DNA from 4 places in the Methylosinus sp. KRF6 genome. Region 4 is predicted to be linked to each of the others. Evidence: predicted binding sites of a transcription regulator. Region 4 holds the regulator's gene; each other region holds the start of a gene.
The links. Region 4 encodes PhoB, which activates phosphate uptake and scavenging genes when phosphate is short. Its sites were predicted from a motif close to TGTCATNNANCTGTCAT; they were not measured.

Region 1: a site for PhoB is predicted at 3,437-3,453, ahead of KP010_RS08615 (CorA family divalent cation transporter). Genes of this name have one in related genera too.
Region 2: a site for PhoB is predicted at 2,563-2,579, ahead of KP010_RS17985 (DUF2794 domain-containing protein). Genes of this name have one in related genera too.
Region 3: a site for PhoB is predicted at 4,830-4,846, ahead of pstS (phosphate ABC transporter substrate-binding protein PstS). Genes of this name have one in related genera too.

The regions. Positions count from the first base shown of each region.
Region 1 covers NZ_JAHLJF010000001.1:1,791,919-1,799,481, forward strand. Annotated here, with positions in the region: gene KP010_RS08595 (AMP-binding protein) at 1-233, opposite strand, end outside; gene KP010_RS08600 (hypothetical protein) at 460-1,290, shown strand; gene purS (phosphoribosylformylglycinamidine synthase subunit PurS) at 1,396-1,641, shown strand; gene purQ (phosphoribosylformylglycinamidine synthase subunit PurQ) at 1,638-2,324, shown strand; gene KP010_RS08615 (CorA family divalent cation transporter) at 2,364-3,368, opposite strand; gene KP010_RS08620 (acyltransferase) at 3,480-4,697, opposite strand; gene KP010_RS08625 (acyltransferase) at 4,760-5,953, opposite strand; gene KP010_RS08630 (class II 3-deoxy-7-phosphoheptulonate synthase) at 6,149-7,528, shown strand; gene KP010_RS08635 (FTR1 family protein) at 7,547-7,563, opposite strand, start outside.
Region 2 covers NZ_JAHLJF010000001.1:3,782,089-3,789,651, reverse strand. Annotated here, with positions in the region: gene KP010_RS18000 (lytic transglycosylase domain-containing protein) at 1-157, shown strand, start outside; gene KP010_RS17995 (hypothetical protein) at 180-833, opposite strand; gene KP010_RS17990 (Bax inhibitor-1/YccA family protein) at 1,229-2,002, shown strand; gene KP010_RS17985 (DUF2794 domain-containing protein) at 2,075-2,503, opposite strand; gene htpG (molecular chaperone HtpG) at 3,038-4,957, shown strand; gene prmC (peptide chain release factor N(5)-glutamine methyltransferase) at 4,954-5,838, shown strand; gene KP010_RS17970 (DUF4167 domain-containing protein) at 6,584-7,543, shown strand.
Region 3 covers NZ_JAHLJF010000001.1:1,010,845-1,018,407, forward strand. Annotated here, with positions in the region: gene KP010_RS04845 (cupin domain-containing protein) at 1-338, opposite strand, end outside; gene KP010_RS04850 (acyl CoA:acetate/3-ketoacid CoA transferase) at 689-2,638, shown strand; gene aat (leucyl/phenylalanyl-tRNA--protein transferase) at 2,819-3,526, shown strand; gene KP010_RS04860 (DUF2155 domain-containing protein) at 3,498-4,169, opposite strand; gene KP010_RS04865 (NADH:ubiquinone oxidoreductase subunit NDUFA12) at 4,287-4,694, opposite strand; gene pstS (phosphate ABC transporter substrate-binding protein PstS) at 4,944-5,990, shown strand; gene KP010_RS04875 (FAD-dependent oxidoreductase) at 6,041-7,258, shown strand; gene KP010_RS04880 (YncE family protein) at 7,239-7,563, opposite strand, start outside.
Region 4 covers NZ_JAHLJF010000001.1:1,545,115-1,552,677, forward strand. Annotated here, with positions in the region: gene KP010_RS07440 (VOC family protein) at 3-416, shown strand; gene KP010_RS07445 (VOC family protein) at 509-922, shown strand; gene KP010_RS07450 (SRPBCC family protein) at 986-1,537, shown strand; gene phoB (phosphate regulon transcriptional regulator PhoB) at 1,574-2,317, opposite strand; gene phoU (phosphate signaling complex protein PhoU) at 2,314-3,039, opposite strand; gene pstB (phosphate ABC transporter ATP-binding protein PstB) at 3,068-3,853, opposite strand; gene pstA (phosphate ABC transporter permease PstA) at 3,850-4,689, opposite strand; gene pstC (phosphate ABC transporter permease subunit PstC) at 4,693-5,613, opposite strand; gene pstS (phosphate ABC transporter substrate-binding protein PstS) at 5,937-6,986, opposite strand; gene KP010_RS07485 (ATP-binding protein) at 7,143-7,563, opposite strand, start outside.

The DNA.
Region 1 (7,563 bases), 250 kb from region 4:
TCGATCGGCAGATGCGCATGAAAAGCCTTTTCGAGCCGCATGTTCAATTCGGCGCGCGCCAGGCTGTCGACGCCGAGATCCTGCTCGAGCCGGCTGGACAGGGAGATTTCCGCCGGAACGCTGCGCTGCGGATGCATTTCGCGCGCGAGCGAGCCGACGACGGCGAAAACCTCGCGCCGCGCCGCCTCCTGCGTCGCGCGGCGACGCCCCGGATAATTGGAGACCGCATACATTCGCGCCCCTCCTGCTCCCGAGGCAGATAGAGCGAGGTCGGCGGCATTCGACTCTTTTCTATAACCCGGCGTCGAAGACGACCTGCGAATAATCGCTCTGGTTGCGCTGGCGTCAGCTTCGCGCAAGCCGGAAATTCCAATCTGCGCGCGCGTACGAAGCGACGCGCCATGGGTGTCACGAATCATGGTATCGCCGATTTCCGCCGTTACATCCCGAGCGCCCGGCGTGCGCGCGCTGTCGCGCGTCGCGCCTGTCACAGCAAAGGCCGAGCCGGTCGAAGACGCGAGCGTGGCGACGACGGCGGCCGTCAAAACACCGCCGCCCGGCCCCGGCCTTCGCGATGCACTTCCCGCCGGCTATCGAAATTTCGCCATGCCGCTCGGCGCCGCCTCCGGCGAAGAAATCAGCGGCGAGGACGCCAATCTGACCTCGGCCTATGGGCCGAGCGCGGCCGCGCTCTCCGACCTGCCGCGCCTCGTCGGCGAACGCGTTCCGCTGCGCATCATCGTGCGGGAGGCGCAGGCGGCGGCGCGCTCCGCCGCGGAGGCGCGCGGCGAAACGACGAAGGAATTCCTCGAGGAGGCGGACGTCGTTCCACGCTCGCGCCTGCCCTCGCGCAACGCCGACGATGCGGCCGCGACGATTCGCGCCGCTCTGCTGGTCCGCGACGGCGAGCGCGACACCGCCACCATCGACATCTATCTGGCCAAGACGGGGCCGGGCGCCTTCGAGGCGACCACCTATGACCGCGATTTCGCTTCGCCCTCCGGCGGCTTTCCCTATTCGGCGCCGCCGCTTTCGATCGATCGAATCATTTTCGATCCCGCCTATCAGGCGATCGTCTCGGCCGTCGCCGGCCAGCCGCGGCGGGGCAGCGCGACGGCAGCCGGCTCCGCCTCGCCGCTCGGCGCCTTCATCGTCACGTCGGTGATCGGCGTCGCGACCTTCGTCGCCGTCGTGCTGACGCTCGCCGCCGGCCAGCCGATCTTCGCCGCGACGATCGCGCTGCTCGGCGCCGCCGGCTTCGTCTACGCCCTGCGCTCGCGCTCGGCCTGAAGCGGCGCGGCGAGAACGGCGGCGAGAGAACGGCTTGCGCTCCGGCGCGTCGCCCGCTAACCCTGCGGCCAGCCCATTGCAGCCGAACCCCGAGAAAGCCGCCGCATGAAAGCCCGCGTCATCGTCACCTTGAAAAACGGCGTGCTCGATCCGCAGGGCAAGGCCATAGAGGGCGCGCTCGCCTCGCTCGGCGTCGCGGGCGTCGGCGGCGTGCGCCAGGGCAAAGTGTTCGACATAGAGCTCGAGGGCTCCGACCGCGCGCTCGCCGAGGAGCGGCTGCGCGCCGCCTGCGAGAAGCTGCTCGCCAACACCGTCATCGAGAATTTCCAGATCGAGATCGCGAGCCCATGAGAGCCGCCGTCATCGTCTTTCCCGGCTCCAATCGCGAAGGCGATATGGCGCGCGCGCTCGCTCGAGCCACCGGCCACGAGCCGGCCATGGTCTGGCATTCGCAGACCGAGCTGCCCGCGGGCACCGATCTCGTCGTGCTGCCGGGCGGCTTCTCCTATGGCGATTATCTGCGCTGCGGGGCCATCGCCGGCCGCGCCGCCATTATGGACGCGGTGCGCGCCCATGCCGCGCGCGGCGGTCTGACGCTCGGCGTCTGCAACGGCTTCCAGATTTTGTGCGAGGGCGGCCTGCTGCCGGGCGTGCTGATGCGCAACGCCAATCTGCGCTTCGTCTGCCGAATGCAGCATTTGCGCGTCGAGCGCGCCGACACCGCCTTCACCAGCCACTATCGCCAGGGCCAGACGATCGAGGTCGCCATCGCCCATGGCGAGGGCAATTACGAGGCCGACGACGAGACGATCGCGCGGCTCGAGGGCGAGGGGCTCGTCGCCTTCCGCTATTGTGATTCACTCGGGCGCGTCGGCGGCGAGGCCAATCCCAACGGCTCGCGCAACGACATCGCCGGTATTTTTTCAGAACGCCGCAATGTGCTCGGTCTGATGCCGCATCCCGAAAATCTCATCGATCCGCTGGTCGGCGGAATCGACGGCCGGGGATTGTTCGAGAGCCTCGCAGCGGCGTGACGCCGATCGGCAGTGCGCGGCGAGTGGGCGCGAGTTCCGCTAACCCTCGCGGCGCTTGATCCACATCAGCGCGAAAAAGGCCGCCGCCGCCGAGGCGAGGCAGAGCGCCGCCGCATAGAGCGTCCCCTGCTCATTATCGGCGAAGAACAGATTCTTCGTGTTCATGCCGAATATGCCGGAGACGAGAGTCGGCGGCATGAGCAGAGTGCCGAGAATGGTCAGCACATAGAGCTGACGATTGGTCTCCGCCGTGAGGTTGGAGACGATCTCGTCCTGCAGCAGGCGGGCGCGCTCCTCCACCGCCTGCAGCTCCTGCTGCAGCGAATCGAAGCGCTGCGTCAGCCGGCGCAGCGTCGCATGGGCCGGCGGCGAGACGCGCGGCGAGAAGGCGGCGCGCGAGAAGACGCGCTGGCCGTCGGCGAGCTCGCGCCGCAGCCGGATCGTCTGGCGGCGCAGCGCGCCGAGATCGCGCCGGTCGTCATGCGCCTCGTCGTCCAGCACGCGATCTTCGATCTTGTTGAATCTGGCGAGAAGCTTCTCGAGGCCGGTGTCCATGGAGACGAGGCTGCGCGTCACCAGCGCCTCGAAGAGATCGAGCGGCGCGCGCAGGCGCTGGCCGTCCAGAGCCGATTGCCGAATGGCGGCCGTCGATTCGACGGCGTAGCGGCGGGCGGTGACGATGCAGCGCTCGGTGACGACGACGCGCAAGGGACGCAGCACGTCTTCCTCACGCTCGAGATCGCGGCCGTAATCGGCGATCACGCCCCAGAGCGCCTGCTCGTCGGCGTCGAGCCGCTGATGGCTGTCCTGGTCGATGAGCAGGGCGCGCGCCTCGGCCGGCATTTGCCGGCGGCCGGCGACCCAATCGCGATAGCGCAGATCGGCGACATTGAGATGGACCCAGAAATAGCCGTCGGCATCCGAATCGAGCTGCGCGGAATCGTGGTCGGCGACGAGCGTCGCCGCGCCCTCCGCATCGAAGCGCATGACCCAGAGAAAGGGCGAATCGCCCACGATCGCGACGCTCGACGGCATCGTCTTCATTTTCGTGCGTCCCCGCGGGCGCGCGCCTTCGGCGGCCCGCCTCGGGTCCTCGCCATTAGAGGAGGGATGCGACGGTTCGTCGACAGAGGGCGGCACGGTTGACCTTCACAATCAGGCGTCGGCTTTTTGCGGCTCGCGCTCCAGCTCCTCGAGCGGCGGCGGGACGCGCCGGCGCCGACGCTCCTCCGCCGCCTCGAAGGCTCTGCGCAGCGCGCGCCGCGCGGAATTGGTGTGCGCCTCGGTGACGCGCGAGAAGAGGAAGCCGAAGACGACCGCCGCTGTCATCACCGCCGCCATCATCTGCCAATGGGCGGGCGTCGCCAGCTCGCGCGCCCATTGCGCGCCGAAGCGCTGATCGACGAAGGCGCGCGCCAGAATCAGCACCGGCATATGGACGCTGTAGAGCGAGAAGGAGAAATCGGCGAGCCGCCGATGCAGCTGCGGCTGGAACAGCGCCCAGCCCTGCTGCGGCCCGAAGCGCAGCGTCACCATCAGATTGAGGAAGAGGACGGCGCCCAGAAGATCGGCCGCGTCGGCGAGATAGGGATGAGCCTCGAGATTGGGGCCGCGCACCAGAAGGCGGATGGGGATGACCGCGACGACATAGAGCGCGAGCGCGATCCAGCGCGATTGGACCAGTGGGCGCCGCGCCAGAGTCGCCAGCGCGCCGAGGCCCCAGAGCAGATAGCCGAAACGAAACCAGCCCCCGGAGGGGATGGACATGACCACCAGAATGGCGAGGCCGAGCGCGAATCCGACAGCGCGCGTTCGCAACGAATAGGCGCGGGCGAAGGGCAGCAGCAGCAGCGGAAAGGAGATGTAATACCAAAACTCGCAGGCGAGCGACCAGAGCGGTCCATTGGTGCCGAAGAAATCGCAATAGATCGCCGAGAGATTGGCCAGCGAGCCGAGGAAGAGATCGGCGCGATAATGGTCCTTGAACACCGGCCAGTCATAGACGCCGCTGTCGCCGAGCCAGCCGCGGCCGATCCCATCCGCCACCACTGTGACCAGCAGCGCCGGCGCGAGCACGATATAGATGCGCGCGAACCGATGGATGAGATAGTCGCGCAGAAAGGGCTTGTCCCTGCGCAATTGCGCCAGCACGGCGCCGCCGACCAGATAGCCCGAAATGGCGAAGAAGCCGACGACGGCCTGATGACCGAGCTCGAAGCTGACGAAGAACCACCAGGCGTAGACGCTCGCCGCATGGGGAGCGCTCATTATGTCCGCGAGATTGACGAACATATTGGTGGAATGGACGGCGAGCACCAGCAGCGCGCCCACCCAACGACAGGCTTCGATGAATTGCGATAAGAGGATCGGCATGAGTCTCCGGTGGCTTTGGAGCGATCGGACTGCGCTCCAAACAAAAGCTGGGCGGGGCCGAGTTATAGCCCCTCGGCTCGACCATGGCCAATCCAGCGGGCGCGCAGGCCGAGCCGCGCGCGCCGGTCCAGCGCGGCGACAGCCGCATGCAGAAGCCGCCGCAGCGCCGGCGTATGCGCCTCGGTCACACGCGAGAAGACGAAGGCCGTCGCGACGGCGACGAGGAGCAGCGCCGCCGTGACGAGCCAATGCGTCGACGTCGGCAGAAGCTTGTGCCAGTCCACGCCGAAAATATGGCCGGCTCCGGCCCAGAAGAAGAAAACGATCGGCATATGCGTGGCGTAGAGCGAGAAAGAGAAATCTGCGAGCCGGCGATGCAGCGCCGAATCTCCGAGCGCAAAGCCGCTTTCCGAAAAGCGCAGCGTCGCCAGCAGATTGGCGAGCGTCGCCGCGGTGAGCGCGTCGGCGATGTCGTGCAGAACCGGATGCGCCTCGAAGAGAGGCCCGCGCGCGGCGAGGCGGGCGACGACGAGCGCCGCGAGAAAAATCCCCAGCGACAGATATTTGCCGGCGAAGAGCGGGCGCTTCGCGCGGGCCGCCAGCGCGCCCATGGCCCATAGCGCGAAGCCGAAAGGCACGCGCGAGGAGGGAAGCGAGAGGAGCAGCAGCAGCAGCGCGCCGAGGGCGAAGCCGGCGAGGCGCGCGGGTTCCGAATAGGCGCGCGCCAAAGGAAGCAGCAGCAGCGGGAACAAAAGATAGTACCAGAACTCGCAGGCCAGCGACCACAGCGCGCCGTCTGTGCCGGCCTGGCCGGCCCAGATATTCTGCTGCATGGCCAGCGTCGAGAGAATGCGCGAGGCCTCATAGGCGCCCTCGAGGCCGGGAAGCTCATAGACGCCTGCGCCGGCGAAAAGATCGCGGCCGAGCGCGTCGAGACCGAAGGTCAGCGCCAGCGCCGGGATCAGCACCAGATAGATGCGGGCGAAGCGATCGACGAAATAGGCGCGCAGGAAGGGCGTCCGCCGCTCCATGGCCACAAAGACGCGGCCGCCGACGAGAAAGCCCGACAGCACGAAAAAGACCGTCACCGCCTGATGCGAGAAAGCGGTGACGAACCACCACGCATAGACGAGCGGCCCATGCGGCGCGACCATCATGTCGCTCAAGGAGACGAGCACATTGGCGTGAGCGAGCAGAACGGCGAGAGCGGCGAGCCAGCGGGCGGCGTGAATGAAATCCGATAAAAAGACCGGCATGAAAAAAGCGCTCGTACGAAAAGTGCGCCGTCGAGGCTAGGGAAAGCGGAGAGCCGCGTCATCCTGCGGAAAGACCGCAGGTCCTGGCCGAGGGAATATGGCGGCATTTCCGGCGGACGGGCAAAAGCTCGCCTCCGCGGGCTCACTCCTGTATAGCTGGGCCGCGCGGGGGAGCGGCGAGCAGGAGCCAGGCCAGTGGAGAATTGGACGCCCGGAAGCTGGAGAGGAAGACCGATCGAGCAGACGCCGGTCTATCCCGATCAGGCGGCGCTCGCCGATGTCGAGCGGCAGCTCGCCGGATTTCCGCCCCTCGTCTTCGCCGGCGAGGCGCGCAATCTGAAACGCTCGCTGGGGGAAGTGGCGGCCGGCCGCGCCTTTCTGCTGCAGGGCGGCGATTGCGCCGAGAGCTTCGGCGAGCATTCGGCCGACAATATCCGCGACTTCTTCCGCGTTTTCCTGCAAATGGCGGTGGTGCTGACCTATGCGGCGGCCTCGCCCGTGGTGAAGGTCGGCCGCATCGCCGGCCAATTCGCCAAGCCGCGCTCCGCCCCTACCGAAAAGCAGGGCGCGCTGGAGCTGCCGAGCTATCGCGGCGACATCATCAACGACATCGAATTCACCGCCGCCGCCCGCACGCCCGATCCGCAGCGCCAGCTGATGGCCTATCGGCAATCGGCGGCGACGCTCAACCTCATCCGCGCTTTCGCGACGGGCGGCTTCGCCAATCTCGTCAACGCCCATCGCTGGATGCTGGGCTTCGTGCGCAACAGCCCGCTCTCGGATCGCTATTCGCAGCTCGCCGACCATATCAGCGAGACCTTGGGCTTCATGCGCGCCATCGGCCTCGATCCCGAGCATCATCCAGAGCTGCGGCAGACGGATTTCTACACCTCTCACGAGGCGTTGCTGCTCGGCTATGAGCAGGCGCTGACCCGCGTCGATTCGCTTGAGGGCGGCTATTTCGCCACCTCCGGCCATTTCCTCTGGATCGGCGACCGCACGCGCCAGGAGGACGGCGCCCATATCGAATATCTGCGCGGCGTGCAGAACCCCATCGGCCTCAAATGCGGGCCGAGCCTGAAGCCCGACGGGCTGCTGCGCCTCATCGACAGGCTCGATCCGCAGAACGAGCCGGGGCGGCTGACGCTGATCTGCCGTTTCGGCTCCGACAAGGCGGCCGAGGCGCTGCCGCCGATCCTGCGCGCCGTCGCCCGCGAGGGCCGCAATGTCGTGTGGTGCTGCGATCCGATGCACGGCAACACGATCAGCGCCGGCGGCCGCAAAACCCGGCCTTTCGATCGCGTGATGGCGGAAATCCGCAATTTCTTCGAGGTTCACCGCGCCGAGGGCACCTATGCCGGCGGCATTCACCTCGAGATGACGGGGCAGAATGTCACCGAATGCATGGGCGGCGCGCGCGATATCTCCGAGCAGGAGCTCGGCGTGCGCTACGACACGACCTGCGACCCGCGCCTCAACGCCGAGCAGGCGATAGAAGTGGCCTTCCTCGTCGCGGAATTGCTGAAGGCCGAACGGCTCGCGCGCGGCGCGCAGGAGCAGGACGCGGCCGAATAGGCCGCGTCCGATCGAAGGTCACTCCGCCGCGGCGT
Region 2 (7,563 bases), 2.2 Mb from region 4:
CACCGCCAATTTCCTGCAGGGCTCCGGCTGGAAGCCGGGCGCCGGCTGGAACGAGGGCGAGCCCAATTTCCCCGCGCTGCTCGAATGGAACAAGGCGAAGGTCTATTCCAAGACCATCGCGCTGCTCGCCGAGAAGATCGGAGGCGCCGGCGACTGAGCGGCCTTCGCCGCTCGGCGGATTATTCCGCCGGCTCGGCGTCCGCCGTCTTCAGCGGATGTATCGGCCGATGCCGCAGATAGACGAAGAACATGGCGACGACGCCTATGCCCATCAGCAGATAGAGGGGGAGCGTGCGCATGAAGCTCATTCCCACAGAGAAGGGAAAGCGCGACACCCATCGCTCGCCATGCTCGCCGGTCACGGTGACGATGCCGACGAAATAGCCCGCGTCGGGAAAATAGTGCTCGAAATTGATCGTGCCGGTCGGATAGAGGCGCGGACCGCGATAGGCGACAGTGACCGCGTCGATATCGGCATTCTCCTTCTCCTCGCCGCCGACGTCTTTGACGATTCGGATCTCCACCGCCATGTCGCGCAGCTCGTCCTGCTCGGCGTCGAGCGCGATGATGGTGTGGCCGGTCGCCGGAATATCCTCGCAGAACTCGTTTTTCGAGGCGTCGGGAAGATAGCCGGTGAAATTCATGATGTCGGGGCCGACGAACAGGCGGCATCGCCCTTCGGCGGAGCCGAGCCGGCCATGCGCCGAGGCGGGCGACGCCGCGGCGAGCAGCGTCAGCAGCAGGACGAGGAGAGCGGGCGGAGAGAAACGAGTCGCAGAGCGCAGAAACCCATCGATCGACCGCCAGAACGGGGCAAGACCGCTGTCGGGCATGATGATTCCCCCATGGAGCATTTTGTGCGCGCCTCGTTTCCCCGGACAGGCTCGCTTCGACGACGAAACGAGAGCCGGATCGCGAGACCCGGTCGCTCGCCGCCCGCGACAATGCGGCATGTTAGCGCATTCTCTGGGAGCGGCAAGAGCGCGAGCGGGCGGCGCGAGCGGCGAGTGGAGCGATCTGCGCTCTTCCCATCGCCCGCGATAGTTTTCGAACGCGGCGGGCGATCAATACTGCATGTTTTTCTTGAAGCTTGTTGGACGAGGCGCGGACTTCGCCGGATTTGCCGCACGGACTCTTGTTTTTCCTCCGCTCGCACGCCATATTCGGCGGCGAGGACCGCGCCGATTGGCCGGATGACCGGCCGCGCGGCCTTTTACGAGAGGATGCTATGTCCAATTTCGACCGCAACACGAGCTTCGGCTATCGGGGCGGCGTCTCCCGAGCCGGCACGGCCGAGATCGACCAGGGCCTGCGCGCCTACATGCTCGGCGTCTACAATTACATGGTGCTGGGTCTCGGCGTCACCGGCCTGGTGGCGCTGGGCACGCATATGCTCGCCGTCGCCAAGGAAGGCGGCCGGCAGATCGCGCTCACCCCCTTCGGCCAGATGCTTTACACGAGCCCGCTGAAATGGGCGGTGATGCTCGCGCCCTTGGCGTTCGTGTTCTTTCTCGGCTTTCGCGCCGACCGCGTCTCCGCTGCGACGGCTCGCAACCTGTTCCTCGCCTTCTCGGCGGTGATGGGCCTGTCGATGTCGTCGATCATGATCGTGTTCACCGGCGCGTCGATCGCCAAGGTGTTCTTCATCACTGCCGCGGCCTTCGGCGGTCTCAGCCTTTATGGCTACACCACGAAGCGCGATCTTTCGGCCTTCGGCTCTTTCCTGGTGATGGGCCTGATCGGCTTGGTGCTCGCGAGCCTCGTCAATCTGTTCTTCCAGAGCACCGTGATGCAGTTCGCTCTGTCGATCCTGTCGGTGCTCATCTTCGCGGGCCTCACCGCCTGGGACACGCAGTCGATCAAGGACGGCTATTATCAGAGCGCCGGCTATGGTCACGAGGTGGTGGCGAAGCAGAGCATCTTCGGCGCGCTGTCGCTCTATCTCGACTTCATCAACATGTTCCAGTCGCTGCTCTACCTCTTCGGCGAGCGCAACGACTGATCGCGCGATGCGCGAGCGACAGAGAATGAGAAGGCTCCGCTCCGGCGGGGCCTTTTTTGCTTCGGCGAAAGTTCAATCGCGCACCAATTCCAGCTTTTTCTGCAGCACGGCGACGACGCGCGCGAGATCGTGGCCGCGGCGCATCACCAGCCCGCCGGCGGCGACGACGCAGAAGGCGCCCTGGCGGCGGGCGAGCTCGGGGTTTTTCTCGATGCGATAGAGCGGCGCCTCGCTGGCGCGGCGAAAGATCGAGAACACGGCCTTGCCGGGAGAAAAGTCGATCGCATAATCGCGCCATTCGCCGGCGGCGACCTTGGCGCCGTAGAGATCGAGCAAGAGCCGCAATTCACGCCGGTCGAAGGACACGAGCGGAGCGCTTTTCTCGGGCGCGGCCCTGGGGCCATTCTTGTCGTTGCGATCCTTGTCGTTGGTCCCGCGGCCTGCCACGACGGCGAGCAGGCCGCGCCGCCTGCTGGGTTCGGTCGTCTCCGTCTCGCTCATGCCGCTGTCCCCATTTCTCGCGCATGATCGCGCGGCAAATGCGGGAGGGCAAGACAAAGATGACAATCCGGCGACGATCGGTCCTGCGCGCAAAAGACGAGATTTCACATTTTCGCCAATATCGAGCCCCTTGTCCGCCAAAGGAGGCGACCAATATCTAGCCTATTGCCTCGACAGGCTCGAGAAGTGGTTTTTCCGGATTTCGTCAGCCCCCCAGCCCCCCGGAAGGGCGCTTTTCGAGCAGCGTGAGTTCGTGGCGATGGACGGGCCGGCCGAGCACGCTCGGGCGGCCCGTCTTGTTTTGCGCGCGCGCCTTTCGTTCTCGCGCGCCGCTCATCGCGGCGAGCGATCTTGCAACTTCGCCGACGATCCCCGATATCAGCCGCGCGCTCCGCTCGAGGCGGCTCGGGCAGGGGCATTGCCGATCAATGACGATCTCTATATCCCGGCCAGCGCCCGCGCGCCGTCGGCCATGCTTCCATTTTGCGGGAAGCGGCGCGGGGCGAGGCCGACAGACAAGCGGAGACGACGCCCGTGAACGATCACGCCGAAACACATACGATCGACGCAGCCGAGCGCAGCGACTACGGCTTCCAGGCCGATGTCGCGCGGCTCCTGGAGCTGATGACTCATTCGGTCTATTCGGAGCGCGACATTTTTCTGCGCGAGCTCGTGTCCAATGCGGCGGATGCGATCGAGAAGCTGCGCTTCGAATCGGTGGCGAACGAAGCGCTGGCGGCGCAGGCCGGCGCGCCGCTCGTCACCATTGCGCTCGACAAGGAGGCCCGCACGCTGAGCGTCGCCGATAATGGCGTCGGCATGTCGCGCGAGGATCTCGTCGCCGCGCTCGGCACCATAGCGAGTTCCGGCACGCGCGCCTTTCTCGATGAGCTCGCGGCCAAGGGCGGCGATGAGCAGGGCGGCGAGAAGGGCGGAACTCTGATCGGACGTTTCGGCATCGGCTTTTATTCCGCCTTCATGGTCGCAGATCGCATCGAAGTGGCGACCCGCCGCGCCGGCTCTGCGGACGCATTTCTCTGGACGTCGGAAGGCAAGGGCTCGTTTCAGATCGCGCCGCTCGCCGTGGCGGACGCGCCCGCGGTCGGCACGAAGGTGACGCTGCATCTCAATGCGGAATCCGAGGAGTTCCTCGAGCCTTATCGCATCGAGCAGATCTTGCGCGAGCATTCGGGCGCCATAGCGATACCGATCGACCTCGTCGAGGAGAAGGGCAAGGAGCCGCGCCGCCTCACCGACGGCTCGGCGCTGTGGACGCGGCCGAAATCGGAGATCAGCGAACAAGACTATAAGGATTTCTATCAGCAGATTTCCGGCCAGTTCGATGAGCCGGCGCTCACCATTCATTGGCGCGCCGAGGGGCGCACCGAGTATACGGTGCTCGCCTTCGCGCCCGGCTCGCGGCCCTATGATCTCTTTGATCCGCAGCGCAAGAGCCGCTCCAAGCTCTATGTGCGCCGCGTGCTGATCTCGCGCGAGGCCGATCTTCTGCCGCCCTGGCTGCGCTTCATGCGCATCGTCGTCGACAGCGCCGATCTGCCGCTCAACGTCTCGCGCGAGATGGTGCAGAACAATCCGATCATCGGCGCCATCCGCAAGGCGATCGGCACGCGCGTGCTCAAGGAGCTTTCCGATCTCGCCGCCAATGATTCGGAGAAGTTCGCCGCCCTGTGGAAGAATTTCGGAGCCGTCATCAAGGAGGGCCTGCACGAGGACCCCGTGCGCCGCGACGAGATTTTCGCCATTGCGCGATTTTCGACGGCGCAGCATCCGGACGGCGGGCGCAGCCTGAAGGACTATGTCGAAAATCTGCGGCCCAATCAGACCGCGATCTATTACATCGCCGGCGACGACAAGAAGCGGCTCGCCGCCAGCCCGCAGCTCGAGGGCTATCGCGCCAAGGGCATAGACGTGCTGCTGCTCGACGATCCGGTCGACTCCTTCTGGGTGACGAGCGCCGTCGGCTATGACGGCAAGCCGTTCAAATCGGTGACGCAGGGCGCAGCCGACATCGACGCCGTGCCGACGCCGGAAGGCGCCGCCGACACGCCGCCGGCGGAAGCGAGCGCGGAGGTCGCGCTGCTCACCGCAATGTTGAAGGAGACGCTCGGCGGAGAGGTCGAGGATGTGCGCGTCTCGACGCGTCTTCGCGAGAGCCCCGCCTGTCTCATCGCCGCCGATCACGGCTTCGATCTCCAGCTCGCGCGCATGTTGCAGGAGAGCGGCAATAAGGGCGTCTTCGGCAAGCCCGTGCTGGAGATCAATCCGCGTCACGAGGCGGTGCTCGCGCTCGCGCAAAAGGCCAAGGCCGATCGCGCCGGCGCGGAGGACGGCTTCTGGCTGCTGTTCGACACCGCCCGCATCGCCGATGGCGAGGCGCCGCTCGATGCGGCTGCTTTCGCCAAGCGCGTCGCCGCTCTGCTCGCCAGAGCGTGACGCAGATCGCGGCTCTCGCGCTCGAGGACGCGACGCGCGCCGCGGCGCTCGACGCGGTCGCGGCTTTGCTCGCGCGCTGCGGCGTCGAGGATGCGCGCCGCGACGCGCGCGCGCTTTTGCTCGGCGCCGGCGGCTTCACTGCGGCGGAGCTGCTGCTCGATCCTGCGGCGAAGCTCGGCGCGGCGGCCTGCGCGCGGCTGCGCGATTATGCGCAGCGCCGCGCGGCGCGCGAGCCGGTGTCGCGTATTCTCGGCGAGCGCGGCTTCTGGACGCAGGATCTCCTCGTCGCGCCGCGCGTGCTCGATCCGCGCCCCGATACGGAAACGCTGATCGAGCTTTCGCTCGAGCTCATAGGCGAGCGGCGGCGCGAGCCTTTGCGCATTCTCGATCTCGGCGTCGGCTCGGGCGCCATTCTCTGCGCTCTGCTCGCCGAGCTCCCCGAGGCGGGCGCGATCGGCGTCGATCTTTCCGCCGCGGCCTGCGCCGCCGCCGCGGTCAATCTGTCGCGCTGCGGCTTCGCGCGGCGCGCTTCGATTCTGCGCGGACGTTGGGCGGATGCGCTCGCGGCGCGTTTCGATCTCATCGTCTCCAATCCGCCCTATATCGCCAGCGGCGAACTGGATGGGCTCGAGCCGGAGGTGCGTCTTCACGATCCGCGCCTCGCGCTCGACGGCGGCGCGGATGGATTGGACTGCTATCGCGAGATCGCCGAGCAATTGCCGCGTCTGCTCGCGCCATCGGGCGCCGCTGTGCTCGAGGCGGGCGACGGCCAGGCGCGCAGCCTCGTCGCGCTCTTGGCCGAGAAAGGCCTCGCTCCGGCCGGAATTCGCAAGGACGCCGGCGGACGCGAGCGCGCCGTCGCCGCGCGGCGCCGAGACTGACGCGCGCTCCGGTCGTGACATATTGGCTACACCTCCTATTTATATGAGCGACGTAACAACCGCGCCCTTGGCGAGCCTGCCCGGGTAGACTATAGTCGCCTGCGAAAACACGCTGATCGTCGTGAGCGACGCCGAGCGCGGATGTAGGGGGATACGGCCGGTCCCCGAATTTTTGCCGATGGCGCGCATCCCGCGCCGCAAGGGCCGGCGTCCGGCGCCGCCGTTCGAACCCGAAAAGACGTTGCATGGTCGGGCTCGTCCCGCGAGATGCGAGCAATCGACGGGCGAGCGTGAGCGGCGGTTTCGGCCACTGGGCCTCGGTTCGACCGACGGCGATTCGTTCGGCTGTGGTTAATGGCGTGAGGCGAAGCGCAGGCGGCGCTCGCGTCGAGTCGACGACTTCGAGCCTGTCTTGCTACGGGCCGAGACGAGCAGCCGAGCGTGCTCTCGTTCGGCGAAGCTTTCGAGCGTTGGCGGCGCTCGAGCGAAATTATGAATTCGGCGCGGTTCGTCCATAGGACGCGGCGCCGTGCGTGCGATCCATGCCGGGATCGTGCAAGCGACAGAACGGACAAACGCCGCTCGAGACCGAGCGGATCGGCTCCGTTGGATCGGGCTTTGCGACGATGGCCGCGCCCGGCTTCCGCCTCTGACGCAGTTTCGAGCGTTTGTCTCTTTCGGCGCGTTCGGCCGAAGCACGACGCGCCGAGCCGGCAAAGCGTAAGAACCTCTCTGGGGATATTCGATGAGACCAGGACAGAATAAACGCATCCGCGGCCGCAATGGCGGCCGAAAAGGACCCAATCCCCTCACACGCTCCTACGAATCGAACGGTCCCGACGTAAAGATTCGCGGCACCGCTCAGCATGTCGCCGAAAAATATCTTCAGCTCGCCCGAGACGCGCAATCCTCCGGCGACACGATCATGGCCGAGAGCCTGCTTCAGCACGCCGAGCACTATTTCCGTCTGATCGCGGCCGCTCAGGCCGCGCAGCAGCAGGCGCAGGGCGGCTATGGCGGTCGTCCTTATGAGGCCGCCGATTCCGACGTCGACGACGATGACGATTTCAGCGGCGTCTCGGACCGTTTCGCGCCGCTCTCCGAGCGCCTGCCGCAGACCGCCGGCTATCAGCCGCCGCAGCAGCAGCCCTATGCGGCCGCGCCCTATGCGCAGCCGACGCCGCAGCCGCAATTCGCGCCGCAGCCGCAGCCTTTCGAGGAACGCCCGATCGGCGATCGTCCGCTCAATGAGCAGCCGCGCTATGAGCGTCAGCCGCGTCAGGATCGTGGCGGGATGGATCGCGGGGATCGTGGGGGCTTCCGCGATCGCCGCGAGCGCGACCGCAATGTCGGCGAGCAGAACGCCGAGGGCGGCGGCGAGCGGCCGCATCGGCAGAATTTCGATCGCAATCGCGAGCGTCGCTTCCCGCCGCGCGCGCAACCGGCCGCGCAGGACGAGGCGCCGGCCGCGGCGCTGCCGTCCTTCATCACCGCCGCGCCGATTCGCACGGCCGGCGCCGATGAGAGCGAGGCCTTCGCGCGCACCGAGCGCGCTGCGGTCCGCGAGCATGAAGAAGCCGCCGCAGGCTTTCATCTGAACCAGCGCCGTCGCCGTCGCACGCGTCCGCCGGGCGATGAGGCCAATGGCAATGTCGCTTCCGGCGACGAGCAGCCGCGCACGGGCGAGCTGCCGCTCGCCGATTGATCGAAACGTTGCGGCGCGCC
Region 3 (7,563 bases), 530 kb from region 4:
CCCGCCGTCACCGGCCGCGCCTTTTTGAAATCCAGTTCCTCGCCGACGCCGTTCCACCATGTGCCCTTCACCACCACGGCGTAACGATCGCGCGAATGGAAGTGCGGGTTGGAATGATGGCCGGGCGGAAAACGCACGCGCACCACATAGAGGCCGGGCTTGGACGGATCGCCGGCAAGCACCGCCTGGGCGGGTCCGAGGCCGAGCGGGCTCTTGAACGGGACCTCGTCGGCGGGCGTATAGACGAAACTCTTTTCCGGCTCGGCGCCGATGCGGGAAGACTGGGCGATGAGCGTCGCCGCTGCAGCGCCCGCCAGGAGAAATCTGAGCTTGCTCATAGTCTGCTCTGTCGACGCCGTAGGAAATCGCATAGCGCGGCCGCGCCTCGCCGCCCAAGGCTGGAGCATAATCACTAAAATCTATAAGATAAATGTTATTTTATCCGCGGAAGACGCGCTTTCCGGCGCCGCAATGCGCTCGCCTCGCTGCGACGCCGAGACCCAGTCGCCGGACGGATTTGGCGCGCTTTCGCGACTGCGGCCGTTTCCTGGCGCTATTGCGAAACCCTGTCGCAAACTCTAGTGTCGGCGCCGGTTCGACACCGGGCGCCCATGAATGGCGGATGCGGGAAAAGACGAGCGCCCGCGGCCTTCGCCCTGCCGGGCCGCGAGGAGGAAACCAGAGGGAAATGAACAACAAGAACAACAAGGTCATTACCGCCGACGAAGCAATTGCGCTCATCAGCGAAAATGACGTTCTGACCACCACCGGCTTTGTTCAGAGCTGCATTCCGGAGGCGCTGCACGCCGCGCTGGAGAAGCGCTTCGTCGAGACCGGCGGGCCGCGCGGCCTCACGCTCATCATGACCGCCGGCGCCGGCGACAGCAAAGGGCTCGGCACTGGCCGCCTGCACCACGAGGGCCTGCTGCGCCGGGTCATCGCCGGCAATTTCGGCCGTATGCCCAAGGTCGCCCAGGCCGCCGCCGAGAACAAGATTCTCGGCTACAACCTGCCGCAGGGCGTCATTTCCCAGCTCTATCGCGCCTGCGCCGCCGGCCAGCCCGGCCTCTTCTCCAAGGTCGGCCTCTATACTTATGTCGATCCGCGCTTCGGCGGCGGCCGCGTCAACGAAGTGACGACGGAAGAGATCGTCAAGCATGTCGTCATCGACGAAGAAGAATGGCTGTTCTACACGGCGACCAAGATCGACGTGGCCTTCATCCGCGGCACCAGCGCCGACCCTTCCGGCAATATCAGCATGGAGAAGGAGGCGCTGACGCTGGACGTGCTCGCCCAGGCCATGGCCGCGCATAATAATGGCGGCATCGTCATCGCCCAGGTCGAGCGCATCGTCGAGGCCGGCTCCATCCGCCCGAAGGATGTGAAGGTTCCGGGCATTCTGGTGGATTGCGTGGTCGTCGCCGATCAGCCCGAACTGCACCGCATGAATTACGGCGTCATGTACAATCCGGCGCTGGCCGGCGAGATCCGCGTCCCGGTCGAGAGCATGGCGAAAATGCCGCTCGACGCGCGCAAGATCATCGCGCGCCGCGCCGCCTTCGAGCTGCCGCCCAATGGCGTCGTCAATCTCGGCGTCGGGGCGCCGGAGGGCATAGCCGCAGTCGCCAATGAAGAGAAGCTCACGCCCTTCATCACTCTGACGACGGAAGCCGGCGCCATTGGCGGCGTGCTCGCCTCGGGCTCCTCCTTCGGCTCGGCCACCAACGCCGATTCGATCATCGATCAGAACACGCAATTCGACTTCTATGACGGCGGCGGTCTCGACATGACCTGCCTCGGCATGGCCGAATGCGACGAGCAGGGCAATGTGAACACCAGCCGTTTCGGCGGCCGCCTCAACGGCTGCGGCGGCTTCATCAACATCAGCCAGAACGCGCGCAGCGTCGTCTTCGCCGGCACTTTCACGGCCGGCGGGCTCGAGATCGCGATTCAAGACGGCGAGGTGAAAATCCTCAAGGAAGGCCGTGCGAGAAAGTTCCTGAAATTCGTCGAGCAGGTGACGTTCAGCGGCAAATATGCGCAAAAGCGCGAGCAGCCGGTGATCTATGTCACCGAGCGCTGCGTCTTCCAGCTGAAGAAGGAAGGCCTAGAGCTGATCGAGGTGGCGCCGGGCATAGACATAGAGCGGGACATTCTCCCGCATATGGACTTCAAGCCCATCGTCAAGCATCCGATCCCTATGGACAGGCGTATCTTCATCGACGAGCCGATGGGGCTGATCTCCGATCTGCTCAATCTCGATCTGCAGGATCGCGTGAGCTATGACGCCGATCGCAATATTCAGTTCCTCAATCTCGAGGGCTGGAGCGCGCGCTCCAAGCGCGATATCGACGATCTGCGCAAAATGCTGATCGACGCCTGCCAGAAGATCGACAAGCGCGTCAATCAGGTCGTCAATCTCGACAATTTCCGCATCAGCGAGCATCTCTATGATTACTATGCAGAGATGATCCAATATATGCTGGAGAACTATTATCTGACGACGACGCGCTATACGACCAGCGCCTTCCTGCGCTTGAAGCTCAAGGAAGCGCTGAGCAAGCGCGGCATCGCTCCCCATGTCTTCGAGCGCAAGGAGGATGCGCACAGCTTCCTCGAGGTGATCGGCGAGGGCTGACGACGCCGAAGGAGCGGCGGGGCCTATCCACCCTCCCCTTCTGGGGGAGGGTCGGCCAGCGATAGCTGGACGGGGGGCAACGACGAAGACGAGGGGGCCGAGCGCATTCGCGCTCGATCTCCGTTCACCCCGGAGTGGAACGCTCTCGATTCCGGCGCGCATTGCGCTACAATCTGCGAAATGTCGCGCCCTTCACACGCAGATTACGCCATCACGCCGCAGATCCTGCTGCGCGCCTATTCGATCGGCCTTTTCCCTATGGCGGAAAGCGCCGACGAAGAGCAGCTTTTCTGGGTCGACCCCCAGGAGCGCGCCATTTTCCCGCTGGATGCGTTCAAGGTCTCGCATTCGCTCGCCAAAACCATTCGCTCGGACCATTTCGAGGTCCGGGTCGATACGGATTTCGACGCCGTCATCGAGGCTTGCGCCGCCTCCGCGCCCAAGCGCGAGAACACTTGGATCAATTCCGAGATCAAGCGGCTCTATCGCAAGCTGTTCGACATGGGCTTCGCCCATACGGTCGAGTGCTGGCGGGAAGGACGGCTGGTCGGCGGCCTCTATGGCGTCTCCATGCGCGCCGCTTTTTTCGGCGAGAGCATGTTCCACGTCGAGACCGACGCCTCCAAGGTGGCGCTGGCGCATCTCGTCGCGCGGCTGGTCAAAGGCGGCTTCCGCCTGCTCGACACGCAATTCATGACCACGCATCTGGCCTCGCTCGGGGCGATCGAGATCGGCCGCGACGCCTATCATGGGCTTTTGGAAGAGGCTTTGTCGGCTCCGGCCCGCTTCGCCGCCTGGCCGGACGATTCGCCCGTGCCCGGACGCGAGATCGTCGCCATATTGCGGCGGGAGCCGGAGATCAGAACGGAAAAGGCGATGGAGCCGTAGCGGGCGCCGGAGCCTGCTGAGCCGACGGCTTCTTTTTCTTCTTCTTGGGCTTTTCGGCCGGCGCGGCCGCGGGCTCGGCGCTCTCCGGGGCCTTTGCGCCCTCCGGCGGAACCGAATCGCGCGGCCCGATCGGCGCCGCCTCGACCGGAACGGGGGCGATTGGCTCCACCTTGCGCGAGCGGGAGCGCTTCTTCTCCTGCGGAGCGGCCGGGGCCGCCGCAGCGGCGGGCTCGCTCGCGGGAGCCTGAACCGTCTCCTTGCCGCCGCGGCAATCGACCAGCCAGACGTCATAGACGGGATGCTCGACGCCATGCAGGCCGGGGCTCGCGGCGAACATCCAGCCGGAGAAAATCCGCTTGGCCTCGTTCTTCCCCGTATCCTGCTCGTCGACCTCGACGAAGCCGGTAGTCTGCGGGGCTTCGGTCTGGGGACGCGTGTTGCAGACGCGGGGCGTCACCTGCAGCGAGCCGAATTGCACGGTCTCGTCTATAGCGACGTCGAAATTGATGATTCGGCCGGTCGTCTTGTCGAGCCCGGCGAATATAGCGGTCGGATTGCGGATCGGATCGGCGGCCGCGCCGAGGCCAATGAGCAAGACGGCCCCGGACAGAGCGAAACGCAGGCGGAAGCAGCGGGAGATCATATCGGCTCTCGTTTCCGATCTCTGGCTCGGGCCGGCCGCCCGCGCCTCATGCGCCGTCGTTGAACAGGAAGAGCATGGCGGATCGATGGTCGCGGGCGAGGCCGCGACCGCCTCGCATCAAGCCTCGGGGGTCCAGGCCTGATAGTCGCCGCCGGCGGGAGCGCGGCGGCCCTCCGCCAGGATCGAACCCGGCGGATGATAAGCGGCGGAAGTGCCGGTCAGATTGGGGCGATAGGGAAGCTCCCATTCCTTCGGCGCGTATTTCTCCTGGGTGGGCGGCGTGTCAACCGTGTGGTGCAGCCAGCCATACCAGCCGGGCGGCGTCGCCGAGCCCTCGGCATAGCCCTTATAGATGACCCAGCGGCGCTCGAAGCCGAGCGCCTTGTCCTTCTTGCCGCCGCGGCGGCGGTAATAGACGTTGCCGAACTCATCCGTCCCGACGCGCTCGCCATAGAGCAGCGTCCACAGGCCCGTGCTGAGCGTCGCCCGGTTCCACCAGGTGAAGAAGCGAATGATGTAGGACATGTCGGAAGCGTCCAAGAAAGTTTGCGTGGCTCCTTATTGCGTCAAGACGGCGCAATGTCCAGTCGGGCGCGCCACTTCCCGATGCGCCGATACGCGAGCTTTGCTTTTGACCGCGAGTCGTGGAAAAGGAGGAGTGTGACAGAAAGACGACAGCCGCCGCGCCCTCGAAGGCGCGCCGCACAAGCTGAGACTATTGGTTTTCGGCTCGCGCGAAAAAAAAAGCTCGCGTCGAATTCCAGGGATGGCTGCATGATTTCCAAGGCTTCGAGGCTCATTGTTCACGCCGCTCTGGCGGCGATCCTTTCCGTGGGGAGCGCGCGCGCCCTCGATATTTCCGGCGCCGGCGCGACTTTTCCCCTACCCGTCTACGCCAAATGGGCGCAGAGCTATTCGAAGGAAACCGGCAATCGCGTCAATTATCAGTCGATCGGCTCGGGCGGCGGCATAAGGCAGATCAAGGCGCGCACCGTCACTTTCGGCGCCTCCGACCAGCCGCTGACGGCCAAGGAGCTCGACGCCGCCGGGCTCATCCAATGGCCGCAAGTGGTAGGCGGCGTCACCCCCGTCGTCAATTTGGATGGGATCGGAGCCAATGAACTCGTCCTCGACGGGCCGCTCCTCGCCCGCATCTACCTCGGCGAGATCAAGCTTTGGAACGACCCGGCGATCCGCGCCCGCAATCCGAAGCTCACTCTGCCGGCGAAGCCGATCGTCGTCGTGCATCGCTCCGACGGCTCCGGCACCACCTTCTGCTTCACCGATTATCTCTCCCGCGTCTCCGCCGATTGGAAGGAGAAGGTCGGCGAGAACGTCGCCGTGGAATGGCCGCTCGGCCTCGGCGCCAAGGGAAATGAAGGCGTCGCCAATAATGTCGCCACGACGAAGGGCGCCATCGGCTATGTGGAATTCGCCTACGCCAGGCAGAACCGGCTCACCACCGTCAGCCTGGTGAACAGCGACGGCAAGATCGTCGCGCCGGGCAAGGAGAGCTTCGAGGCCGCCGCCGCCAACGCCGATTGGGCGAGCGCGCCGGGCTTTTTCCGCCTGCTCACCGGGCAGCCGGGCGCCGCCTCCTGGCCGATCGCGGCGGCGACCTTCATTCTGCTGCCCAAGCAGCCGCAGGATTCGGCGGCGGCGCTGGAGGCTCTGAAATTCTTCGACTGGGCCTTCGCCAAAGGCGCAAAGGCGGCCGAAGAGCTCGATTTCGAGCCCATGCCGCCCTCCGTGGTGACTCTCATCCGCAAGAGCTGGGCGGCCAATGTGAAGGATGCGAATGGAAAACCGCTGCTGAACTGACCATAAAGGCGAAGGGGCCCGCTGGCGGCCTTCGATTCGGGGAGCGGCCGATGGCGGCGACGATTTCCGCGAAATGCTGCGTCGTCGGCGGCGGCCCGGCGGGGCTGATGGCGGGTTTTCTGCTCGCCCGCGCCGGCGTCGAGACGATCGTCCTCGAAAAGCACGCGGATTTCCTGCGTGATTTTCGCGGCGACACGATCCACCCCTCGACGCTTCAGCTCGTCTTCGAGCTCGGCCTGCTGCAAGAGTTTCTGAAGCTGCCGCATCGCAAGGCGTTTCAGCTCTCGGCCTTTCTGGGGGACCGCAAATTTGTCATCGCCGATTTCCGCGGCCTGCCGACCTTGTGCAAATTCGTCGCCTTCATGCCGCAGTGGGATTTTCTGGACTTCATCGCCGGCGAGGCGAAGAAGCTGCAAAATTTCCGCTTGCTGATGCAGACTGCCGCCGAGGGCCTCGTCGAGGAGGACGGCCGCATCGTCGGCGTGCGCGCCACGGGGCCGGCGGGGCCGCTCGAGATCCGAGCCGATCTCACCATCGCCGCGGATGGGCGGACGTCGCGAATGCGCGAATCGGCAGGCCTCGAGGTCGAGGATTTCGGCGCGCCGATGGATGTGCTGTGGTTCAAGCTGCGGCGCGAGGCGGACGACCCGGAGGAGACATTCGGCCGCATCGCGCCCGGGCGCATGGTGGCGATGATCGAGCGCGGCGCCTATTGGCAGATCGGCTATGTGATCCCCAAGGGCCGAGCGCAGGCGCTGCGCGGCCGCCGGATCGACGAATTTCGTCACGCCATCGCCGATTGCGTTCCCTTTCTCGCCGATCGCGTCGAGGATTTGCGCGATTGGGAGGATGTGAATCTGCTGACCGTGCAGGTCGATCGCTTGAAGAATTGGAGCCGGCCGGGCCTGCTCTGCATCGGCGACGCCGCCCATGCGATGTCGCCCGTCGGCGGCGTGGGCGTCAATCTGGCGATTCAGGACGCCGTGGCGACCGCCAATCTGCTCGCCGAAAAGCTGCGCGATGGAACGCTGACCGACGCAGATGTCGGCGCCGTGCAGAAGCGCCGGGAATTTCCGGCGCGGATGACGCAGCGGCTGCAGCTCTTCATTCAAAATCGCGTGATCAGCAATGTGCTCGCCGCGGACAAGCCTTTCGACCCGCCATTGGCGCTGCGGCTTCTGGACGTCTTCCCGGTCCTACGGCAAATTCCGGCGCGGCTGGTCGGCCTCGGCGTGCGGCCGGAGCATGTCAATTCATCGCGCGGATGAAAGCCCCGAAGGCGCGCGGGCCGTCGCCGGTCTTGGCCTTGGCGATCACCTTCAAACTGTCGGCGGCGATCGACCAGAACTCATTGGTGAACCAGTTGGCGACATAGATGGTCTTGCCGTCCCGGCTCGCGCCGATGCCCTCTGGATATTCGCCGACCTTCACCTGCGCCACCGGCGCGAAGGTCGAAAGATCGAAGACGCTGACCGATTCCGCATATTGGTCGGTGACGAAGCCCCTGCCCTGCGCCAGCGCCACGCAATAGGGCCGCTTGCCGACCTTCACCCTGGCGATGACGCGCCGGCTC
Region 4 (7,563 bases):
CAATGACGATCAAGCCTTATCTTTTCTTCTCGGGCCGCGCCGACGAAGCCATTACTTTCTACCGGCAAGCGCTCGGCGCCGAGGTGAATTTCCTGCTGCGCTTCGACGAGAGCCCCGAGCCGCCGCCGCCCGGCGCGCTCGCGCCCGATTGGGGCAAGAAGATCATGCATTCCTGCCTTCGGATCGGCGATTCGGAAATTTTCCTGTCGGATGGATGCGGAACGGGTCCTTCCGGCTTCAACGGATTCGGCGTCTCGCTCGAGGCGAAGAGCGTGGCGGAGGCCGAGCGCATGTTCGGCGCGCTCGCCGATGGCGGCGAAGCGCGAATGCCCTTGGGCGAGACGTTTTTCGCCGCCACCTTCGGCATGGCGGTCGATCGCTTCGGCGTGCTCTGGATGATCATCGTCCCGAAGTGAAAAAGGTGCGGGACGGTTGACGAAGCGCTTTGCGCGGACATGATCTCCTCCCACGAAACGAGCGCCCGTCCGCGACGCTCGCTGGGAGAAACATGATGTCGATTCAACCCTATCTGATCTTCGACGGCCGCGCCGAAGAAGCCGCCGCCTTTTATGAGAAGGCGCTCGGCGCGCAGATACAGATGCTGATGCGCTACAAGGACAGCCCTTTGCCCCAGCCGGAGGAAATGCTGCCGCCGGGCTGGAGCGCCAAGGTCATGCATATGGCGCTGAAGATCGGCGACACGATCGTCTTCGGCTCGGACGGCGACGGCGAGGAGACCGGCTTCAAGGGCTTCTCGCTGTCCTATAGCGCGAAGACGCAAGAGGAGGCCGAACGCGTCTTCGCAGCGCTCGCCGAGGGCGGCGAGACGAAGATGCGCTTGACCAGAACTTTCTTCTCACCCGCGTTCGGAATGCTCACCGACCGCTTCGGCGTGCCCTGGATGGTGGTGCTGCCGCAATGACGGCGCGCGGCGCTCTTTCGCTCGCGAGCGGGAGCGCCGCTCCGCTTTTTTTCGAGGTTCGACATGTTGGAAATCATCGGCGCCGGCGTCGCCGTCATCATCGCCGCAATTCTCGTCCTGGCCGCGCGCCAGCCGGACGTCTGCCATATCGCGCGCTCCATCTTCATCGCCGCGCCGCCGGAGCGAATATTTCCGCTGATCGACGATCCGCGCGCGAGCAATGAATGGAGTCCTTTCGTGAAGGATCCGAGTGTGAAGCTCTCCTACGCCGGGCCGGAACGCGGCGTCGGCGCGGCCTGCGATTTCGAAGGCAATGCGAAGGTCGGCGCGGGGCGAGTCGAGATCGTCGAGTCCGTCGCGCCGTCGAAAGTGGTCGTCACATTACGCCTGGATCGGCCGATGAAATGCAGCAATCGCGTCGAATTCACCATTGCGCCGCAGAATGGCGGCTCGCTCGTCACCTGGGACATGAAAGGGCGCCAGCCCTTCCTCGGCAAGCTGTTCAGCCTCGTCATGCGGCCGGAAAAAATGGTCGGCGGCGCTTTCGAGCAAGGTCTCGGCGATCTCAAGCGCCTCGTCGAGACGGCTCGCGACGAGGCGGCGCCGACAGCGTGATGATGCGATGTCGAGAGAGGAGCCTTCGGCCGCGCCTCAATTGCGCCCGAAGGTCTCGTCGAAAGAATAGCCGGTGCCGCGCACAGTGCGGATCGGGTCCTTCTCGCGGCCGCGGATGATCGCCTTGCGCAGACGGCCGACATGGACGTCCACGGTGCGCTCGTCGATCTCCGCCGACAGCCCCCAGACGCTGTCGAGCAATTGCGCGCGCGAGAAGACGCGGCCGGGCTTCTCCATCAGATATTCCAGCAGGCGGAACTCCGTCGGGCCGAGATGAATCTCGCGGCCGCCGCGCTTCACCCGCCGCGTCTCGCGGTCGAGGTCTATGTCGCCGGCGACGAGCCGCGTCGCCACGCGCTCCGGCCGCGCGCGGCGCAGCAGAGCGTGAACGCGCGCCATCAGCTCCGGCGTGGAGAAGGGCTTCACCACATAATCATCGGCGCCCACCGAGAGACCGCGCACGCGCTCGTTCTCGTCGCCGCGCGCGGTGAGCATGATGATCGGCATTGTGCGCGTGTCGTCGCGCGCGCGCAGCCGCCGGCAGATTTCCAAGCCGGAAACGCCGGGCAGCATCCAGTCGAGAATGACGAGATCGGGCACGGATTCGGCGAGGCGGATTTCCGCCTCGTCGCCGCGCTCGACATGTTCGACCTGGAAGCCTTCCGATTCGAGATTATAGGCGAGCAACAATGCGAGGGCCGCCTCGTCTTCCACGACGAGAATTCGCGGCGCCCGATCGTGCGGCGTCTCGCGCGGCGTTGCGACGCGAATCTCGTTCATTGCGAGGGCTCATCCGTTTCCATGCTGGGGGAGATGCTGGACGACTTGCCCTTGGGGCGGTCGGTCGGCATCGACTCGCCAGTGACGAGATAGACGATCGTCTCGGCGATATTGGTGGTGTGATCGCCGATCCGCTCTATATTCTTCGAGCAGAAGAGCAGATGCGTGCAGAAGGAGATGTTGCGCGGATCCTCCATCATGAAGGTGAGGAGATCGCGGAACACCGAATCTTCCAGCGCGTCGAGCTCGCTGTCATTGGTCCACACGGCGCGGGCGCGCTCGACGTCGCGCTGGGCGTAGGCGTCGAGCACGTCCTTCAATTGCATGGCGGCCACTTCCGCCATCGTCTTGAGGCCGATGATGGCGCGCGGCACGCGCGCCTCGGAGAGGATTTTCACCGTGCGCTTGGCGATGCTCTTGGCGAGATCGCCGACGCGCTCGAGATCGGCGGCGATGCGCATCGCGGCGATGCATTCGCGCAGATCGATGGCGAGCGGCTGACGCCGCGCGATGGTGAGGATGGCGTTCTCCTCTATCTCCCGCTGCAGCGCGTCGAGGCGCTGATCGGTGGCGACGACGCGATGGGCGAGCTCGATGTCGAAATTGGCGAGCGCATCCATGGCTTCGGCGAGCATTTTCTCGGCGATGCCTCCCATCTCGGCGATACGGCGGCCGAGCACTTCGAGGTCGCGGTCATAGGAGCTGACGATATGTTCGCTCATGTCTCATAATCCTCGTGCGCGATCGCGCTCAGCCGAAGCGGCCGGTGATATAGTCCTGGGTCTTCTTGTTCTGCGGCGCGGTGAACAGATTGTTCGTCTCGCCGAATTCGACGAGATCGCCGAGATACATGAAGGCGGTGTAATCGGAGACGCGCGCCGCCTGCTGCATATTGTGGGTGACGATGGCGATCGTGTAGCGCTCCGACAATTCGTCGATGAGCTCCTCGATCTTCGCCGTCGAGATCGGGTCCAGCGCCGAGCAGGGCTCGTCGAACAGGATCACCTCCGGCTGAATGGCGACGGTGCGCGCGATGCACAGGCGCTGCTGCTGGCCGCCCGAGAGGCCGAGGCCGCTCGAATTCAGCTTGTCGCGCACTTCGTCCCACAGCGCCGCGCCACGCAGCGCCGCCTCGACGCGGCCGTCGAGCTCGCTGCGCGACAGCTTCTCATAGAGGCGAATGCCGAAGGCGATATTGTCGTAGATCGACATGGGGAAGGGCGTCGGCTTCTGGAACACCATGCCGACGCGCGAGCGCAACAGGTTGAGGTCGATGCTCGGGTCGAGGATGTTCTCGCCGTCGAGCAGCACCTCGCCCTCGGCGCGCTGCCGCGGATAGAGGTCGTACATGCGGTTCAATATGCGCAGCAGAGTCGATTTGCCGCAGCCGGACGGGCCGATGAAGGCCGTCACCTTATTGGTGTAGAGCGGCAGCGAGATCGATTTCAGCGCTTTCGACGACCCATAATAGAAATCCAGATCGCGAACCGAGACTTTGGTCGGAATGGAGGCTTCGACAACCGGCATGGCGGTCATTTTTGTGTTCCCTGGCTGCTGAGCGCGCGCGCGGTGATAGAGAGCAGAAGGACGGCGACGGTGACGAGCAGAGCGCCGGTCCAGGCGAGCTGCTGCCAATCATTGTAGGGCGAGAGCGCGAATTGGAAGATGACGACGGGCAGGCTGGAGACCGGCGCGTTGAGGTCGGTGCTCCAGAACTGATTGTTGAGCGAGGTGAAGAGCAGCGGCGCCGTCTCGCCGGAGACGCGGGCCACGGCCAGCAGCACACCGGTGACGATGCCGGATTTCGCGGCGCGATAGGCGACGCGCATCAGCATATGGGAGCGCGGCAGGCCGAGCGCCGCCGCCGCCTCGCGCAGCGGGCTCGGCACCAGCAGCAGCATGTCCTCCGTCGTGCGCACGACGACCGGCACCACCAGCACGGCGAGCGCCAGAGCGCCGGCTATGCCGGAGAAATGTCCGACGCGGGCCACCACCACCGTATAGACGAAGAGGCCGATGACGATGGAGGGCGCGCTGAGCAGAATGTCGTTGATGAAGCGCACCACGGTGGCGAGCTTCGAGTAGCGGCCATATTCGGCCATGAAGGTGCCGGCGAGCATTCCGAGCGGCGTGCCGAGCAGCACGCCGATCACCGTCATCACCAGCGAGCCGGCGATGGCGTTGAGCAGACCGCCGCTGGAGCCGGGCGGCGGCGTCATTTCGGTGAAGACGGCCGGCGTCAGGCCGCGGGCGCCTTCATAGATCAGCGCGCCGAGGATCAGCACCAGCCAGGCGAGACCGAAAATCGTGCCGGTCCAGCACAGAGTGGTCGCGAGCGCATTGGTGCGTCGGCGGGAGGAATAGAGGGACAAAGGTCAGGCTCCCGATTTCTGCTCGATGCGCATCAGCATGAAGCGCGCCGCCGCCAGAACGAAGAAAGTGATGACGAAGAGGATGAGGCCGAGCTCGATCAGCGCCGACGTATAGAGATCGCCGACCGCCTCGGTGAATTCATTGGCGATGGTCGCCGAGATCGTCGTGCCCGGCGCGAGCAGAGAGCTCGACACTTTGTGCGCATTGCCGATCACGAAGGTGACGGCCATCGTCTCGCCGAGCGCGCGGCCGAGGCCGAGCATCACGCCGCCGATGACGCCGACGCGCGTGTAGGGAATGACGACATAGCGCATCACTTCCCATGTCGTGCAGCCGACGCCCGAGGCCGCCTCCTTCAGCACCGGAGGCACGGTGTCGAACACGTCGCGCGAGATGGAGGTGATGAAGGGCAGCACCATGATGGCGAGGATGAAGCCCGCGGTCAGCATTCCGATGCCATAGGGCGGGCCGGCGAAGAGGCTCGACAGCACGGGAATGTCGCCGGTGAGCGAGATCAGCGCCGGCTGCACATGCTGCTGCAGGAAGGGGGCGAGCACGAACAGTCCCCAGATGCCGTAGATGATCGAGGGAATGCCGGCGAGCAGCTCGATGGCGACGCCGATCGGCCGGCGCAGCGCATGGGGGCAGAGCTCGGTGAGGAAAATGGCGATGCCGAGGCCGAGCGGCACGGCGATGACCATGGCGATGGTCGAGGTCACCACAGTGCCGTAGATGGGCGCGACGGCGCCGAATTTCTCGGTGACGGGATTCCAGGATTCCGTCGTCAAAAACCCGAGGCCGAAGGCCTGTATGGCCGGAATCGAGCCATAGATGAGCGAGAAGATCACGCCGCCGAGGATCAAGAGAACGAGGATCGCCGCGGCGCGCGTCAAATTATGAAAAAAGAAGTCGAACAGGGCCATGCGGCCGAGCACTTTCCTGCGGTCGACTTCGGCGGCGCGGGGCGTCGCATCTACGATTGCTAGGTCGGACACGCTATTATCTCTCGTTTGGCGGTTGAAGCCGGCTTCCATCGCGCGCTCCCGAAGGCGGATTTTTTATGTGAGGTCATAGCGCAGGTCTCGGGAGAACTCACCGCGTCGAGAGGCTCCGCGTCGAAAAGAAGCGGACGGAGCCAGGTCTCGGGCAGGTCGTCTTGCGCCATTCACCAACCTGCGATTCTCGCGCGTCTCGCGTCGAGCGGCGACGCCGGCGAAATGGTCTTTCGCCGGCGCGCAGAGATATTTTAGTTCGACGCCAGCGGCTTGCCGCTCGCATCCTTCACATTGGCGGCCCAGCTCTTCTTGATCAGAGCCACGACATTGGCCGGCAGCGGGATATAGTCGAGTTCCTCGGCCGCCTTGGCGCCCTTGGCGAAGGCCCAGCCGAAGAATTTCAGCGCCTCGGCCGCGGCCGCCGTATCCTGCGGCGCCTTGGGCAGCAGAATGAAGGTGGCGGCGGTGATCGGCCAGGACTGCGCGCCCGGCTGGTCGGTGAGGATCTGATAGAAGCCCGGCGCATTGGCCCAATCGGCGTTGGACGCCGCGGCCTGGAAGGTCGGCGTCGTCGGGGCGACCGTCTTGCCGTCCTTGTTGACCAGCTTGGTGTAAGTCAGCTTGTTCTGCTTGGCGTAGGCGTATTCGACATAGCCGACGGCGCCCTTGGTGTTGGCGACATTGTTGGCCACGCCCTCATTGCCCTTGGCGCCGATGCCGACCGGCCATTCGACCGAGGCGTTCTCGCCCACCTTGCTCTTCCAGTCCGGGCTGACCTTGGAGAGATAGTTGGTGAAGTTGAAGGTCGTGCCCGATCCGTCCGAACGATGCACCACGGCGATCGCCGCCGCGGGGAGCTTGGCCTTCGGATTGAGCTTCTTGATCGCGGCGTCGTCCCAGCTCTTGATCTCGCCGAGGAAGATGGACGCGAGCGTCTTGCCGTCGAGGACGAGCTCGCCGGAGGCGACGCCGTCCAGATTGACGACCGGCACGATGCCGCCGATCACCTGCGGCCATTGGGTGAGGCCGGCGGCCTCGAGGTCCTCGGCCTTCAGCGGCTGGTCGGAGGCGCCGAAGGTCACGGTGCGGGCCTTGATCTGCTTGATGCCGCCGCCCGAGCCGATCGACTGATAATTGAGGCCGTTGCCGGTCTCTTTCTTATAGCTGTCCGCCCATTTGGCGTAGATCGGATAGGGGAAAGTGGCGCCGGCGCCGGAAATGTCGATCGCAAAGGCGGCTCCGGCCGTCGCGACGGCCAGGGTCGTCGCCAGAGCGACACGATGGAGAACTTTGGAAAGCATGTCGGTCTCTTTCGAGCTCGAGGTTCACTGTGTCGGCGCGCAGCGAGCGCCCCAGCGAGGCGCACACTAGGGCCGCGCGACGAGGGTTTTACGACAGCTGAATGACCATCACATGACATGCGATCATGTTGTTATTATTATATTAATCGTCGCACCTCAGGCGCTGTCGGCTTTTTCTGGCTCGATCAATGGCAAAAATACGCGAAAAGTGGCGCCTTTCCCTGGCGCGGAATCTATGGCGAGCCTGCCGCGGTGGCGAGCCACGATATGCTTGACTATGGCGAGCCCGAGGCCGGTGCCGCCCTTGGCGCGACTCTTGCCGGCGTCGACGCGATAGAAGCGTTCGGTGAGGCGCGGCAGATGCTCCGGCGCTATGCCCGGCCCATGGTCGCGCACCGAGAAGACGGCGGAGGCGCCGAGCGGGGAGAGCGAGATCTCCACCGGCCCGGACCCGTATTTGATCGCATTTTCGATGAGATTTTCGGCGACGCGGGCGAGTTCGTCGCGATCGCCCGGAACGACGACCTGGCTCGTCATGTCGACTTTCAGCTCGATCCCGCCATCCTCCGCCATGGGC